DNA from 2 places in the Rhodopseudomonas sp. BAL398 genome. Region 1 is predicted to be linked to the other one. Evidence: predicted binding sites of a transcription regulator. Region 1 holds the regulator's gene; the other holds the start of a gene.

Region 1 (6,606 bases):
CGCCCTGCAGCACGCCGGCCTGGATCGCGGCGCCGATGGCGACCACCTCATCCGGGTTGACGCCCTTGTGCGGCTCCTTGCCGAACAGCTGCTTGACCACTTCCTGGACCTTGGGCATGCGGGTCATGCCGCCGACCAGCACCACTTCGCCGATCTCGCCGGCGGTGAGGCCGGCATCCTTCAGCGCCTTGCGGCAGGGCTCGATGGTCTTCTGCACCAGATCGTCGACCAGCGCTTCGAACTTGGCGCGGGTCAGCTTCATGGTCAGATGCTTCGGACCGGACTGATCCGCGGTGATGAACGGCAGGTTGATCTCAGTCTGCGTCGTCGACGACAATTCGATCTTGGCCTTTTCGGCGGCTTCCTTCAGCCGCTGCAGCGCCAGCTTGTCGTTGCGCAGGTTGATGCCCTGCTCCTTCTGGAATTCGTCGGCGAGGTAGCTGACCAGACGCATGTCGAAGTCTTCGCCGCCCAGGAAGGTGTCGCCATTGGTCGACTTCACCTCGAACACGCCGTCGCCGATCTCCAGGATCGAGACGTCGAAAGTGCCGCCGCCGAGATCGTACACCGCGATGGTGCCGGTCTTGGTCTTGTCCAGACCATAGGCCAGCGCGGCTGCAGTCGGCTCGTTGATGATGCGCAGCACTTCAAGGCCGGCGATCTTGCCGGCGTCCTTGGTGGCCTGGCGCTGGGCGTCGTTGAAGTAAGCCGGAACGGTGATGACGGCCTGATCGACCTTCTGGCCGAGATGGGCCTCCGCGGTCTCCTTCATCTTCTGCAGAATGAAGGCCGAGACCTGCGAGGGCGAATAGGTCTTGGCGTCGGCCTCGACCCAGGCGTCGCCATTGGAGGCTTTGACGATCTTGTAGGGGACGAGCTTCTTGTCCTTCTCCACGGTCGGATCGTCGTAGCGGCGGCCGATCAGGCGCTTCACCGCGAAAATGGTGCGCTCGGGATTGGTCACCGCCTGGCGCTTGGCCGGCTGGCCGACCAGGCGTTCGCCATCGTCGCTAAAGGCGACAATCGACGGCGTCGTTCGCATGCCCTCGGCGTTCTCGATGACTTTCGAGTTCTTGCCGTCCATGACGGCGACGCAGGAATTGGTAGTGCCGAGATCGATCCCAATGACCTTTCCCATGGTCCTCACATCCTTCTTTTTGCGGCAGGTTGGCCGGGCCCTGACGGCGCACCAATCCAAACCCCCAATATTAAATTTCTCGCGATGTCGCGGTGGTCTTGCCTCATATAGGAGGGGGGGTGAGGCCCGCAAGGACCGTGGCGCGCTTGGTTCACGAAATCATTGCGGGCTGAGCCGGCTCGATCGGCGGCTGGGTCGGCCCGATCGGTTCGATCGGCCGCGACGAGCTTGCCGCGCCGCACCAAAATACACCAGCCCGGAGGCCGACATTCGTGCCAGGCCGCGCTTTCAAAGCTTGATCTGGCACCCCGGTCAGGAAACCATGGGAGTTGCGGCAATCGTATTTGTCGCGAATGACATGCAGATCGCGACCATCGAACGGCCGCAATGCAAACTCAGTAGAAATTCATGAAACACATTGCACGTCTCGTCGCGTTTGTTCTGCTATCCGCCGCCGTCAGCCCGGCCTTCGCCGCCGATCCGACCTATCCGCGCGGCATCCGCGTCGGGATGACGCCGATGGACGGGCTGGTTCCGGCGTCGACCTTTGTCGGCTTCGAGAGCCCGGACAATGGCGTCAAAGTGTTGCTGGCGGAGCTGCCTGCGAAGGCCTTCGCCGAAGTGGAGGAGGCCTCCAAGGCGGCTCCTGCCGATGCCGGCGCGGTCAAGCCGCAGAGCATCGCAACCGCCGCCGGCCCGGGCTATTATTCCGCGGAGGACGGCAAGGCCGGCCCCGACAAAGTCCGCCGCTACTCCTTGATCGTGTCGGGCGGCAAAACGTTTTCCGGCTATGTCGCGGTGCAGATCGCCGATTCCGAGACCAAGACCTATTCGGAAGACGCCGTGAAGCGGATGTTCGCCACCGTGGCGGTGCGCCAGCAGGTTCCTGTCGCCGAGCAGCTGGCGCTGATGCCGTTCAAGGTCAGCGAGTTGAGCGGGTTCAAGACGGTGCGGACATTGGCGCCCGGGGCGGCGCTGCTGCTGGCCGACGGCGATGACGAAACCGGCGTCGAGGCCGCGCCGTTCATAGTGCTGGGCCTGATCGGCTCGGCGCCGGAAAGATCGGAGGATCGCGGCCGGTTCGCACAGCAATCGGCGGGCCTCATCCCCGGCCTGCGCGAGGGCCGCATTACGATGTCCGAGCCGGTGCGGATCGACGGTGCCCCCGGCTACGAGACCCGGATCGACGCCGTCAGCGGCAAGGACAACACCCCGGTTCGGGTGGTGCAATGGCTGCGATTCGGCGGCGGCAACGTCGCGATCCGGATTATCGCCAGTTCGCCGCGGGACCAGTGGTCGAAGGCGTTCCCGCGGTTTCGAGCGGTGCGCGACGGCCTAGAGCCGCGCTGACCCAGGCTGCTGAAATCAGGCCTCGGTATCGGTCGTCGGTGCCGGCTTCGGCCCGCCTTTCGACACCGCCACGAGAGCGGGACGCAACACGCGCTCGCCGAGGGTGAAACCGGCCTGCACGACCTGCACCACGGTGCCGGGCGGAACCGTGGAATCCGGGACCTCATACATCGCCTGCTGGAAGTTCGGATCGAACTTCTCGCCCTGCGGATTGAATTTCTTGACGCCGTTCTTTTCCAGCGCATTGAGCATCGACCGCTCGGTCAATTCGACGCCCTCCATCAGGGCTTTCAGGCCCGGATCGGCCGAAGCCTTGGCTTCCGCCGGCACCGCGTCGAGCGCGCGCTGCAGATTGTCGGCGATGTCGACGACGTCGCGCGCAAATGCAGCGATGCCGTAGGTCCGGGCGTCGGCCACCTCGCGCGCGGTGCGCTTGCGCAGATTTTCCATCTCGGCCAGCGTTCGCAACATCTTGTCACGGGCTTCGGCGGCCTCGCGGACCAGCGCTTCGTTCGCCCCTTCTTCCGGATCGTCCGGCATGATGTACGGCTTGGAGACCACCGGCTCGGCAGCCTGCGCCGCCTGCTCGAGGTTTTCCTTCTGTCCGTTGGAATCGGTCATCACGCTACCTTCTGAAAATTGATCTCGATCGATGGGGTGGGCTTGCCGGGATATCGTGTTTGCGCTGCCAAAATCAAGCGCGGCGGGCGTCCGGGCTCAGCCGCCGAGCATCTGGCTGACGATCCGGGCGGCGTAATCCACCATCGGGATCACCCGCGCGTAATTGAGCCTGGTCGGCCCGATCACGCCCAGAACGCCGACGATATGCCCGGCGCCGTCACTATAGGGCGCGATGATGGTGGAGGAGCCGGACAGCGAGAACAGCTTGTTCTCCGAGCCGATGAAAATTCGCACCCCCTCGGCGCGCTCGGCGCGGCCGAGCAGATCAATGACGCCGCGCTTGGTCTCGAGGTCGTCGAATAACAGCCGCACCCGTTCGAGATCGTCGAGCGCATGGAGATCCTCGAGCAGATTGGCGTGGCCGCGCACGATCAGCTGGCGGTCGTCGGTGTCGCCGCCGGACCAGCTGGCGATGCCGGCGGCGATCACCTTCTGGGTCAGTTGATCGAGTTCGGCGCGGTCCTGCGTCAGCATGGTCTCGAGTTCGAGCCGAGCCTCCGCCAAGGTGCGGCCGCGGATTCGCGCATTGAGGAAATTCGAAGCCTCGGTCAGCGCCGAGGACGGCACGCCCGGCGGCAGCATCAGCACCCGGTTCTCGACCTGACCGTCCTCGGCCACCAGCACCACCAGCGCGCGCTCCGGCTCGAGCCGGACGAATTCGATGTGTTTGAGCCGTGAATTGGATTTCGCGGTCAGCACCACCGCCGCCGCCCGGGTCAGGCCGGACAAGCGCGTCAGCGCCTCGCCGAGCGCCGCCTCGACCGACTGCGCCTTGCCGACCGAATTGAGCTGGGCCTGGATCGATTGCCGCTCCGGCTCGGTCAGATCGCCGACCTGCATCAGCGCGTCGACGAAGAATCGCAGGCCAAGCTCGGTCGGCAGCCGGCCGGCGGAGGTGTGCGGCGCATAGATCAGGCCGAGCTGCTCGAGATCCGACATCACATTGCGCACCGAGGCCGGCGACAGCGGCACCGTGATCAGGCGCGAGATGTTGCGCGAACCAACCGGCTCGCCGGTGGCCAGATAGCTCTCGACGATCTGCCGGAAGATCTCTCGCGACCGCTCGTTGAGCTGCGCCAGCCCGGCATTCGGGGCGATCAGGCCGATGTGTTCGTGATGAGCCAAGGAGAACCTCCGTGAAGCTGCTAATTTGTCGATGCCGGGGTCCGGTTACAAGCAGGCATTACGCCGATTGCCGGCCGCGGCCCTTGCCGCTGCGGCGCTGGCCCCCTAAAAGCACCGCGAGATCAGCTTTTCCTGTATTTTCGGAGGATTCCCCATGCGGCCAAGCCGCCGTGCGCCAGACGAATTGCGCGCCGTATCGCTGGAACGCGGTGTCGTCAAATATGCCGAGGGCTCCTGCATGGTGAAATTCGGCGACACCCATGTGCTGGTCACCGCTACCCTGGAAGAGCGGCTGCCGCCGTGGCTGAAGGGGCAGGGCCGCGGCTGGGTCACCGCCGAATACGGCATGCTGCCGCGCGCCACGCTGGAACGCACCCGTCGCGAGGCCGCCGCCGGCAAGCAGAACGGCCGCACCGTGGAAATTCAGCGGCTGATCGGCCGCTCGCTGCGCGCGACGCTGGATCTCGAAGCGCTCGGCGAGCGCCAGATCACCGTCGATTGCGACGTGATCCAGGCTGACGGCGGCACCCGCACCGCCTCGATCACCGGCGCCTGGGTGGCTTTGGCCGACTGCATCGCCTGGATGAAGAGCCGCAACATGCTCAAGGGCACCGGCAATGTGATTCGCGACAATGTCGCGGCGATCTCCTGCGGCATCTACAACGGTACTCCAGTACTGGATCTGGATTATGCCGAGGATTCCGAGGCCGATACCGACGCCAATTTCGTCATGACCGGCGATGGCCGTATCATCGAGGTCCAGGGAACCGCCGAAAAGGTACCGTTTTCGCAGGACGAGTTCCTGGCGCTGATGGCGCTGGCGAAAAAGGGCGTGGCCCGGCTGGTCGATCTGCAGAAAATGGCGGTGGCGTGAGCCATCCTTGTCGCGCCGTTCCACCGCAACCTGCTAGCCTGGGCTGATCATGTATCGTCGAATCAGCGGCAAGCTCGTGATCGCGACCCATAATCCCGGCAAGCTCGCCGAGATGCGCGAATTGCTGGCGCCTTACGGCATCGAGGCCATCTCGGCCGGCGAGCTCGGCCTCGCCGAGCCCGACGAGACCGGCGACAGTTTCCGCAGCAATGCGGCGATCAAGGCGCAGGCCGCCGCCAAGGCATCGCAACTGCCTGCCTTCGCTGATGATTCCGGCCTGGTGGTGGATGCGCTCGACGGCGCGCCGGGGATCTATTCGGCGCGCTGGGCCGGCGAGACCAAGGATTTTGGCGCCGCGATGATGCGGATCGAACGGCTGCTGCAGGAGCGCGGCGCCACCAAGCCGGGGCAGCGCAGCGCGCATTTCGTCTCGGCGCTGTGCGTCGCCTGGCCAGATGGCCATGTCGAGGAAGTCGAGGGACGGGTCGAAGGAACCTTGGTCTGGCCGCCGCGCGGCACCGCCGGCTTCGGTTATGATCCGACCTTCCTGCCCGACGGCCATGATCGCACCTTCGGCGAGATGACCAGCATCGAAAAGCACGGCCTGCCGCCGCTTGGGCTCGGCCTGTCGCACCGCGCCCGCGCCTTCGTCAAACTGGCGGAGATCTGCCTGTGAGCGGCGCCTTTTACAATTCGTCATGCCCGGCCTCGTGCCGGGCATCCACGCCTTGGCGGCGACCAAGGCGTGGATGGCCGGGACAAGCCCGGCCATGACAAATTCACCCGACACCGCCTTCGGCGTCTATATCCACTGGCCGTTCTGCCTGTCGAAATGCCCCTATTGCGATTTCAACAGCCACGTTCGCCATGCCCCGATCGACGAGGAGCGCTTTGCCCGCGCCTTCGCCCGCGAGATCGAGACCACCGCTGCGCGCACGCCGGGACGCGAAGTATCCTCGATCTTCCTCGGCGGCGGCACGCCGTCGCTGATGCAGCCGAAAACCGTCGGCGCGATTCTCGACGCGATCGGCAAGCATTGGCGCATCGCGCCCGATGCTGAGATCTCGCTGGAAGCCAATCCGACCAGCGTCGAGGCGACGAGGTTTCGCGGCTATCGCGCCGCCGGCGTCAACCGGGTCTCGCTCGGCGTCCAGGCGCTCGACGACGCCTCGCTGAAAGCGCTCGGGCGCCTGCACAGCGCGCGCGAGGCGATGGACGCGGTCGCGATCGCGCGTAGCGTATTCGATCGCTATTCATTCGACCTGATCTATGCCCGTCCCGACCAGACTCCGGCGATGTGGGAAGCCGAATTGCGCCAGGCGATCGGGCAGGCGGCCGAACATCTGTCGCTGTATCAGCTGACCATCGAGGCCGAGACGCCGTTCTTCGCGCTGCACCGGGCCGGCAAATTGAAGATCCCGGACGAGGCCACCGCGCG
Region 2 (6,606 bases), 2.4 Mb from region 1:
GGTGATGTCGGCACTCCAGGGATTGAGCGTCAGCCCGTGCAGCGGATTGTCGGTGAAGGCGCGGAAGGAAAATTCTGGCGTGTTGGTCAGGCCGAGGACGATGGCGCCGGCCTTTTTCAGATTGCGCACCACCGGGGCGTCCGATGGCGCGATGATCTGCATCTGCGCGGCGACGCCATTGGGGTTGGGCCGGCCGTCATAGTCGACGTTCTCCTTGATGGTGATCGGCACGCCGTGCAACGGCCCGAAGCCGGCCTTCCCCGGCCTGGCGCGGTCAGCGGCTTTGGCCGCCGTGAGCGCCTGCTCCGACAGATCGACCACGACCGCATTGAGCGCCGGATTGACCGCGTGCATCCGCGCGATATGGGCCGAGACGACCTCGACCGAGGAAATTACGCCGGCGCGAATCGCCGCCGCGGTGTCCACTGCCGACCATTGCCAGACCGGCCCCTTCGGCGGCCGCAGCTTGGCGGCACGCGGTGCGGCCCGTTTGGCTGTGCTGGCGCGGCCGACCGGCGCTGCCCGTTTCTTCGCCGCCGGCGTGGCGCGGGTCTTCTTCGTGCTCACGGTGTTTTTGGCTGAGGCCTTCTTGGTCGAAAGCTTTTTGGCTGAAGTCTTTAGGGCTGAAGCGTTCTTGGCTTGAGTCTTCTTGGCGACAGTTCTTTTCGCGACAGTCTTTTTGCTCACATCACACCTCTCGTTACCGGCGCTGCACGGTAAGGGCGCTGGGCCACGGTGTCGAGGTGGATGGGACAGCAGCACTCGCCTTCGAAACCGGCGTCGCGCCTATTTGTTCGCCGTCAATTCCACGGTGTCGAACTCCGCCGGCAGGATTACTTCCAGCAATTCGCAATCGTCGGAGTAATCATTGATCTTGTGCCGGATCCGCGGCGGCTGGGTCCAGCAGCTGCCTTCGCGCATCAGGATCTCGCCGTGGCCTTCGAGATCGGCCTTCACCCAGCCGCTCAGCACATAGACCATCTGGAAGTCGACATCGTGGAAATGCAGCTTGGAAACCTCGGCCGGGTTGCACGGTCCGACCAGCCGGATCACATGGGCCTGGACCATGCCATGGCTGGCGCGGGCGATGCCGAGGTCGCGATATTGCGCATAGGCGCGCAGACCATTGGCGACGAAGGAATCCTCGCGCAGATGGCTGATCGCGACGCGCTGCTTCAGACGCGCTGGCGCGGCTGCGGGCTTGGCTTCGGAGTTGGCGGCGGTTTTGGCCGCAGGCTTCGCGGGAGTCTTGGCGGCCGATTTGGCCTGGGGAATGGCCTTCGAGCGGACCGCCGACTTGCCGACCAGCTTGGCCATCGATTTCACGGCTGCCTTGGTGTTGGGATTGATCTTGGAATTGGCCTTGGACTCGGACTTGGTCTTTGACCTGGCCTTGGCGGCCGACGCCGAACCGGATCTGGCCGGGCCCGTCGCTGCCTTGGTCGCGCGAAAACCTGCGGATGCCATCTGTTTCTCCCCCTCGCGGCGCGCCCCCGTTGCTCGGGATGCTGCGCCGCTTGGTGAGGTTAGCCGCTGGCGATGACGACGGCAATTCGTCAGATCGGGGATCGCCCTCAATGCAGCCGGAAGACGCCGTCAATGGCGCGCAGCTCGGCCGGCTTGATCAGCTTGCTGTGCGCCACGGTGACGGAGACCAGCGGCCCTTCCAGCTCCTTCTCCCAGAACGCCAGAAAATCCTTCAGCGCCGGAAATTTGGGAAACAGATCGTAATTCTGCCAGACATAGCTTTGCAGCAGCCAGTGCCGACCGGGGCGGCGGTACAGAATCTCCGCCGTCGTCAGCCCATAGCCGAGCACCTGTTTCCTGAAATCTTCAGAAACTTCACCCTTTCCGACCATGCCAACCTCCGTGGGTCGAGCGCATTCAGCAAAAGTGGTGTCCGGTCTTGCCGTTCGAATGAGCCCGATGCCGTTGCCCGATCGCGGCGGGGCGAACCGGAAGCCACCTCGCTCCACCCGCGATGTTCCAAATGTGACGCAGCCAAGTAACCCATCACAAGCCTAAAAGTTTAACGATGTGTTGAATAATTCAGCGTTAGCAGCGACTTAGCGCCAGTGCTAATACCAGCCGGGTGGCATTAAGAGTGCCGGCGAAATCTGGCAGCCGCCCTATTTGAGTGCTAATTTTTCTGCTATCAGGGCTTGTTCCCACCTCAACTCTGGCTTATCTCCAGACCATCGCCCTGGCACTCGCCGGGCGCGACTGCCAATTTCAAAAACTCGAATATCTTCAGAAACTTAGGAGGACTTGCATGAAATTCCGTCCGCTGCACGACCGCGTTGTAGTCAAGCGCATCGACGCCGAGGCCAAAAGCGCTGGCGGTATCATCATCCCCGACAGCGCCAAGGAAAAGCCCTCCCAGGGCGAAATCACCGCTGTTGGCCCGGGCGGCCGCGACGAAGCCGGCAAGCTGATCCCGATCGATCTCAAGGTCGGCGACCGCGTGCTGTTCGGCAAATGGTCCGGCACCGAGGTCAAGCTCGACGGTGAAGAGCTGCTGATCATGAAGGAAAGCGACATCATGGGCGTCCTCACCGACGTCGCGCCCGCCAAGAAGAAGGCGGCCTAAGCGCCACACGCGCCCTCATCCTGAGGAGCCGGCGCAGCCGGCGTCTCGAAGGACGAGGGCAGATGTTTTGAACTCTCATCCTTCGAGACGCGGACCAAGAGGTCCGCTCCTCAGGATGAGGCATCCAAGTCGAACCCAAGGAAACACATATGTCAGCTAAAGAAGTCAAATTCGGCGTCGACGCTCGCGATCGCATGCTGCGCGGCGTCGACATTCTCGCCAACGCCGTCAAGGTGACGCTCGGCCCCAAGGGCCGCAACGTCGTGCTCGACAAGTCGTTCGGCGCGCCCCGCATCACCAAGGACGGCGTCACCGTCGCCAAGGAGATCGAGCTCGAGGACAAGTTCGAGAACATGGGCGCCCAGATGGTGCGCGAAGTGGCCTCGAAGTCCGCCGACCTCGCCGGCGACGGCACCACCACCGCGACCGTTCTGGCCGCCGCGATCGTCCGTGAAGGCGCCAAGTCGGTTGCCGCCGGTATGAACCCGATGGATCTGAAGCGCGGCATCGACCTGGCGGTGGAAGCCGTGGTCGCCGACCTCGTCAAGAATTCCAAGAAGGTCACCTCGAACGAGGAGATCGCCCAGGTCGGCACCATCTCGGCCAATGGCGACAGCGAAATCGGCAAGTTCCTCGCCGACGCGATGAAGAAGGTCGGCAACGAGGGTGTCATCACCGTCGAGGAAGCCAAGTCGCTTGAGACCGAGCTCGACGTCGTCGAAGGCATGCAGTTCGACCGCGGCTACATCTCGCCCTACTTCGTCACCAACGCCGACAAGATGCGCGTTGAATTCGACGACGCCTACATCCTGATCAACGAGAAGAAGCTCTCCAACCTGAACGAGCTGCTGCCGCTGTTGGAAGCCGTGGTGCAGACCGGCAAGCCGCTGGTGATCGTTGCGGAAGACGTTGAAGGCGAGGCGCTTGCCACCCTGGTGGTCAACCGCCTGCGTGGCGGTCTGAAGGTCGCCGCCGTCAAGGCGCCGGGCTTCGGCGATCGCCGCAAGGCCATGCTGCAGGACATCGCGATCCTGACCGGCGGCCAGGCGATCTCGGAAGATCTCGGCATCAAGATGGAGAACGTCACCCTCGCCATGCTCGGCAAGGCCAAGAAGGTGATGATCGACAAGGAGAACACCACGATCGTCAACGGCGCCGGCAAGAAGGCCGACATCGAAGCCCGCGTGGCGCAGATCAAGGCGCAGATCGAGGAAACCACCTCGGACTACGACCGTGAGAAGCTGCAGGAGCGTCTTGCCAAGCTGGCCGGCGGCGTGGCCGTCATCCGCGTCGGCGGCGCCACCGAAGTCGAAGTCAAGGAGCGCAAGGACCGCGTCGACGACGCGATGCATGCGACCCGCGCCGCTGTCGAGGAAGGCATCGTCCCGGGCGGCGGTGTCGCTCTGCTGCGCGCTTCCGAGCAGCTGAAGAAGATCAAGACCCAGAACGACGACCAGAAGACCGGCGTCGAGATCGTCCGCAAGGCGCTGTCCTGGCCCGCTCGCCAGATCGCCATCAACGCAGGCGAGGACGGCAGCGTCATCGTCGGCAAGGTGCTGGAGAAGGACCAATATAATTACGGGTTCGACAGCCAGACCGGCGAATATGGCGACATGGTCAAGAAGGGCATCATCGACCCGACCAAGGTCGTCCGTGCGGCGATCCAGAACGCGGCTTCCGTCGCGGCTCTGCTGATCACCACCGAAGCCATGATCGCCGAACTGCCCAAGAAGGGCAACGCCGGCGGCGGCATGCCTCCGGGCGGCGGCATGGGCGGCATGGATTTCTGATCCAGGCCACCTTCGCGAAAGCGAACTATCAAATGCAAAACCCCGGCGGAAACGCCGGGGTTTTTGTTTGGAGGAGACGAGGCTGTCGTCGTTACCATCCATGGCCGCAACGAAGCGCTGCGCGCGACACAGTCAACTCACCTTGCGAGCAACGATCCATAGGAAGCGGGCGTCTTCATTGTCTTGCTGAACGACCTCCGCCCGAACCATCTGAAGACCGGCCTGGCGCACGAAATCGAACGTTACCGCATCGCTGTTGTGACTAAAGAACATCTCCGTACCGAGCCATTTACCAACCCAGTCATGCGCACTCCCCGTACCAAAACTGCCGACAAACAGCCCGGCCGGTTTGAGCCATTCGCTAATTCGCCTCAGCAGTAACCCTTGCTCAGTCGCCGCAACGTGCGTGATCGAATAGAACGCCGCAACCCCATCAAATGACGAGACGGGCAAGTCCACCGTCATCATATCGCTTTGCAGGAAAGCGGCGCGATGAACTCGCTCCCGCGCGATCTCAATTTGCCGAGCAGAACTGTCCACCCCAGTTACGGCGTGACCGGCGAGGCACAATCGTTCGGCGACAGGAATCCCGGCGCCACATCCCAAGTCCAGGACTTTTGACTTTGGTGGCAGGGCCGCAATAAGTTCGTTTAACCACGCGTCTCGCACGTTGGATGATGAGAAGCGGTCGAGATAGGTTTCGGCAATCGCGTCATACCCTCGCGCTACCAAGTCTTTCGGATTCGTTGTCATTGATCAACTGGCCGGTTACCCGCAGCGATGGGTGGATCTTTTCGCGAAACCCATCACATCGCAAGCCCCTCGCGCGGGTATCGCGCCGCTCAACCCGTTCTGCAAGACAGCGCAGCCCGTAAGTCGGATTAGCGGAGCGCAATCCGCCTTACGATGGCCGTCCGCTCCCTTTCCGCGCAGCGCGGCGTGAGCGCAGCGGCGGCATAGCGTTGCGCCGGCCGGCGCAATTAGCTTCGTTGTTGCGTCGGGCTCTCCCCTACCCCTTCGTCGCGCCGTGCGCGCAGAGGCAATGCTGGATTCGATTTGGATTCATCCTCGACAGCACCACATCGCCTTCCCGCATCGCAGTTTCGCCATGGTTCCTTCAGTCTCAATTCATCCGCCACGCCCCAAGGTCCTCGCATGGCTTTCGCATCGAAACAGCCAATGCAAGGAGAACGCTCGTGAAGAACATTGCTTTTGGAATGGCAGCCGCGGTGCTGCTCGGGCTGGCGTCATTTGCGGCGCCGGCGTCGGCTGCCCCGGTCGCGGCGCCCGGAATGGTTGCCGCGCCGATGACCGACGTGTCGGCGGCGCGCCGCGTGGTGCGCAAGACCGTGATCCGCCGCGGACGGGTCTGCACCATGCGCAAGGTGGTGCGCCGCGGCCCGATGGGCCGTCGCGTCGTCACCAAGACCCGCGTCTGCCGCTGACGAATCTGCCGGGCTGTCCGCGTCAGCGCACGGCCCGGCGCTCCCCCCGCCACGGCGGGGCGGCCAGCCCCGCAATCGCCGCTACGCGCCCGAGTCCGCCGGGACAGGCCGGCTAATGCGCCCGGCCGCGCCTGTGTCAGGCCCTCCTCAGCTCAGAACGTCACGCGCAGGTTCGCGCGGACACCATGGTCGGAGATGCCTGAACCCAATTGGCCGACATAGTTGAAGCTGATCGCCGTGCTCTGGTTGAGAGCGGTGCCGAGGCCCGCTTCGAACACGGCAACATCCTGCGCCACCGGCACGCCCGACACCGTGAATGCGTCTCCGCCCGAAAACGCATTCGTGGCCGTCGCCGTGACGTTGCTGAGCAGATGCCGCCAGCCGATCATGCCGTTGGCGGTCACCGCCGCAGGGCCGAGATTGATGTCGGAGTTTGCCCGCAGGCCCAAAGTCGTGAACGTTGCGTCGACCACATCGCTCGCACTGGTAAGTGCCGCCGCGCCACCCTTCTCGGTGAAGCCGGAGGTGTTAAGGCTGACATAAGCGAGGCCCGCGAAGGGCTTGAAGCTGGCGCGTCCGAGGTCGATCTGGTAGCCGACATCACCATAAACTTGGGTCGTGCGCGCATTGTAGTCGGCCGAGAGCCGATCCGCAAAACCGGGCAATGCAACATTGCGGTTCGATGACAGATTGTGCCAGGCATGGTTGACGCCCAGGCTCAGCGCAACGGCATTCCAGTTCCCGCCACCATAAACGCCAAGGCTGTAAGTATCACCCGACA

What was found. The regulator HrcA, encoded in region 1, represses chaperone genes, less so after heat shock. The targets are predictions, from matches to a motif close to GTTAGCACTCNCNNNNNGNGAGTGCTAAC.
Region 2: RBJ75_RS09165 (co-chaperone GroES) is a predicted target of HrcA. The motif match lies at 2,203-2,231, and genes of this name have one in related genera.

What each region holds. Positions count from the first base shown of each region.
Region 1 is NZ_CP133111.1:4,308,273-4,314,878, reverse strand. Features, by position in the region: gene dnaK (molecular chaperone DnaK) at 1-1,138, opposite strand, end outside; gene RBJ75_RS20360 (hypothetical protein) at 1,547-2,488, shown strand; gene grpE (nucleotide exchange factor GrpE) at 2,504-3,109, opposite strand; gene hrcA (heat-inducible transcriptional repressor HrcA) at 3,206-4,294, opposite strand; gene rph (ribonuclease PH) at 4,449-5,168, shown strand; gene rdgB (RdgB/HAM1 family non-canonical purine NTP pyrophosphatase) at 5,218-5,844, shown strand; gene hemW (radical SAM family heme chaperone HemW) at 5,939-6,606, shown strand, end outside.
Region 2 is NZ_CP133111.1:1,895,072-1,901,677, forward strand. Features, by position in the region: gene RBJ75_RS09150 (amidase family protein) at 1-567, opposite strand, end outside; gene RBJ75_RS09155 (cupin domain-containing protein) at 787-1,317, opposite strand; gene RBJ75_RS09160 (usg protein) at 1,575-1,859, opposite strand; gene RBJ75_RS09165 (co-chaperone GroES) at 2,273-2,590, shown strand; gene groL (chaperonin GroEL) at 2,740-4,380, shown strand; gene RBJ75_RS09175 (class I SAM-dependent methyltransferase) at 4,513-5,133, opposite strand; gene RBJ75_RS09180 (hypothetical protein) at 5,577-5,825, shown strand; gene RBJ75_RS09185 (autotransporter domain-containing protein) at 5,978-6,606, opposite strand, start outside.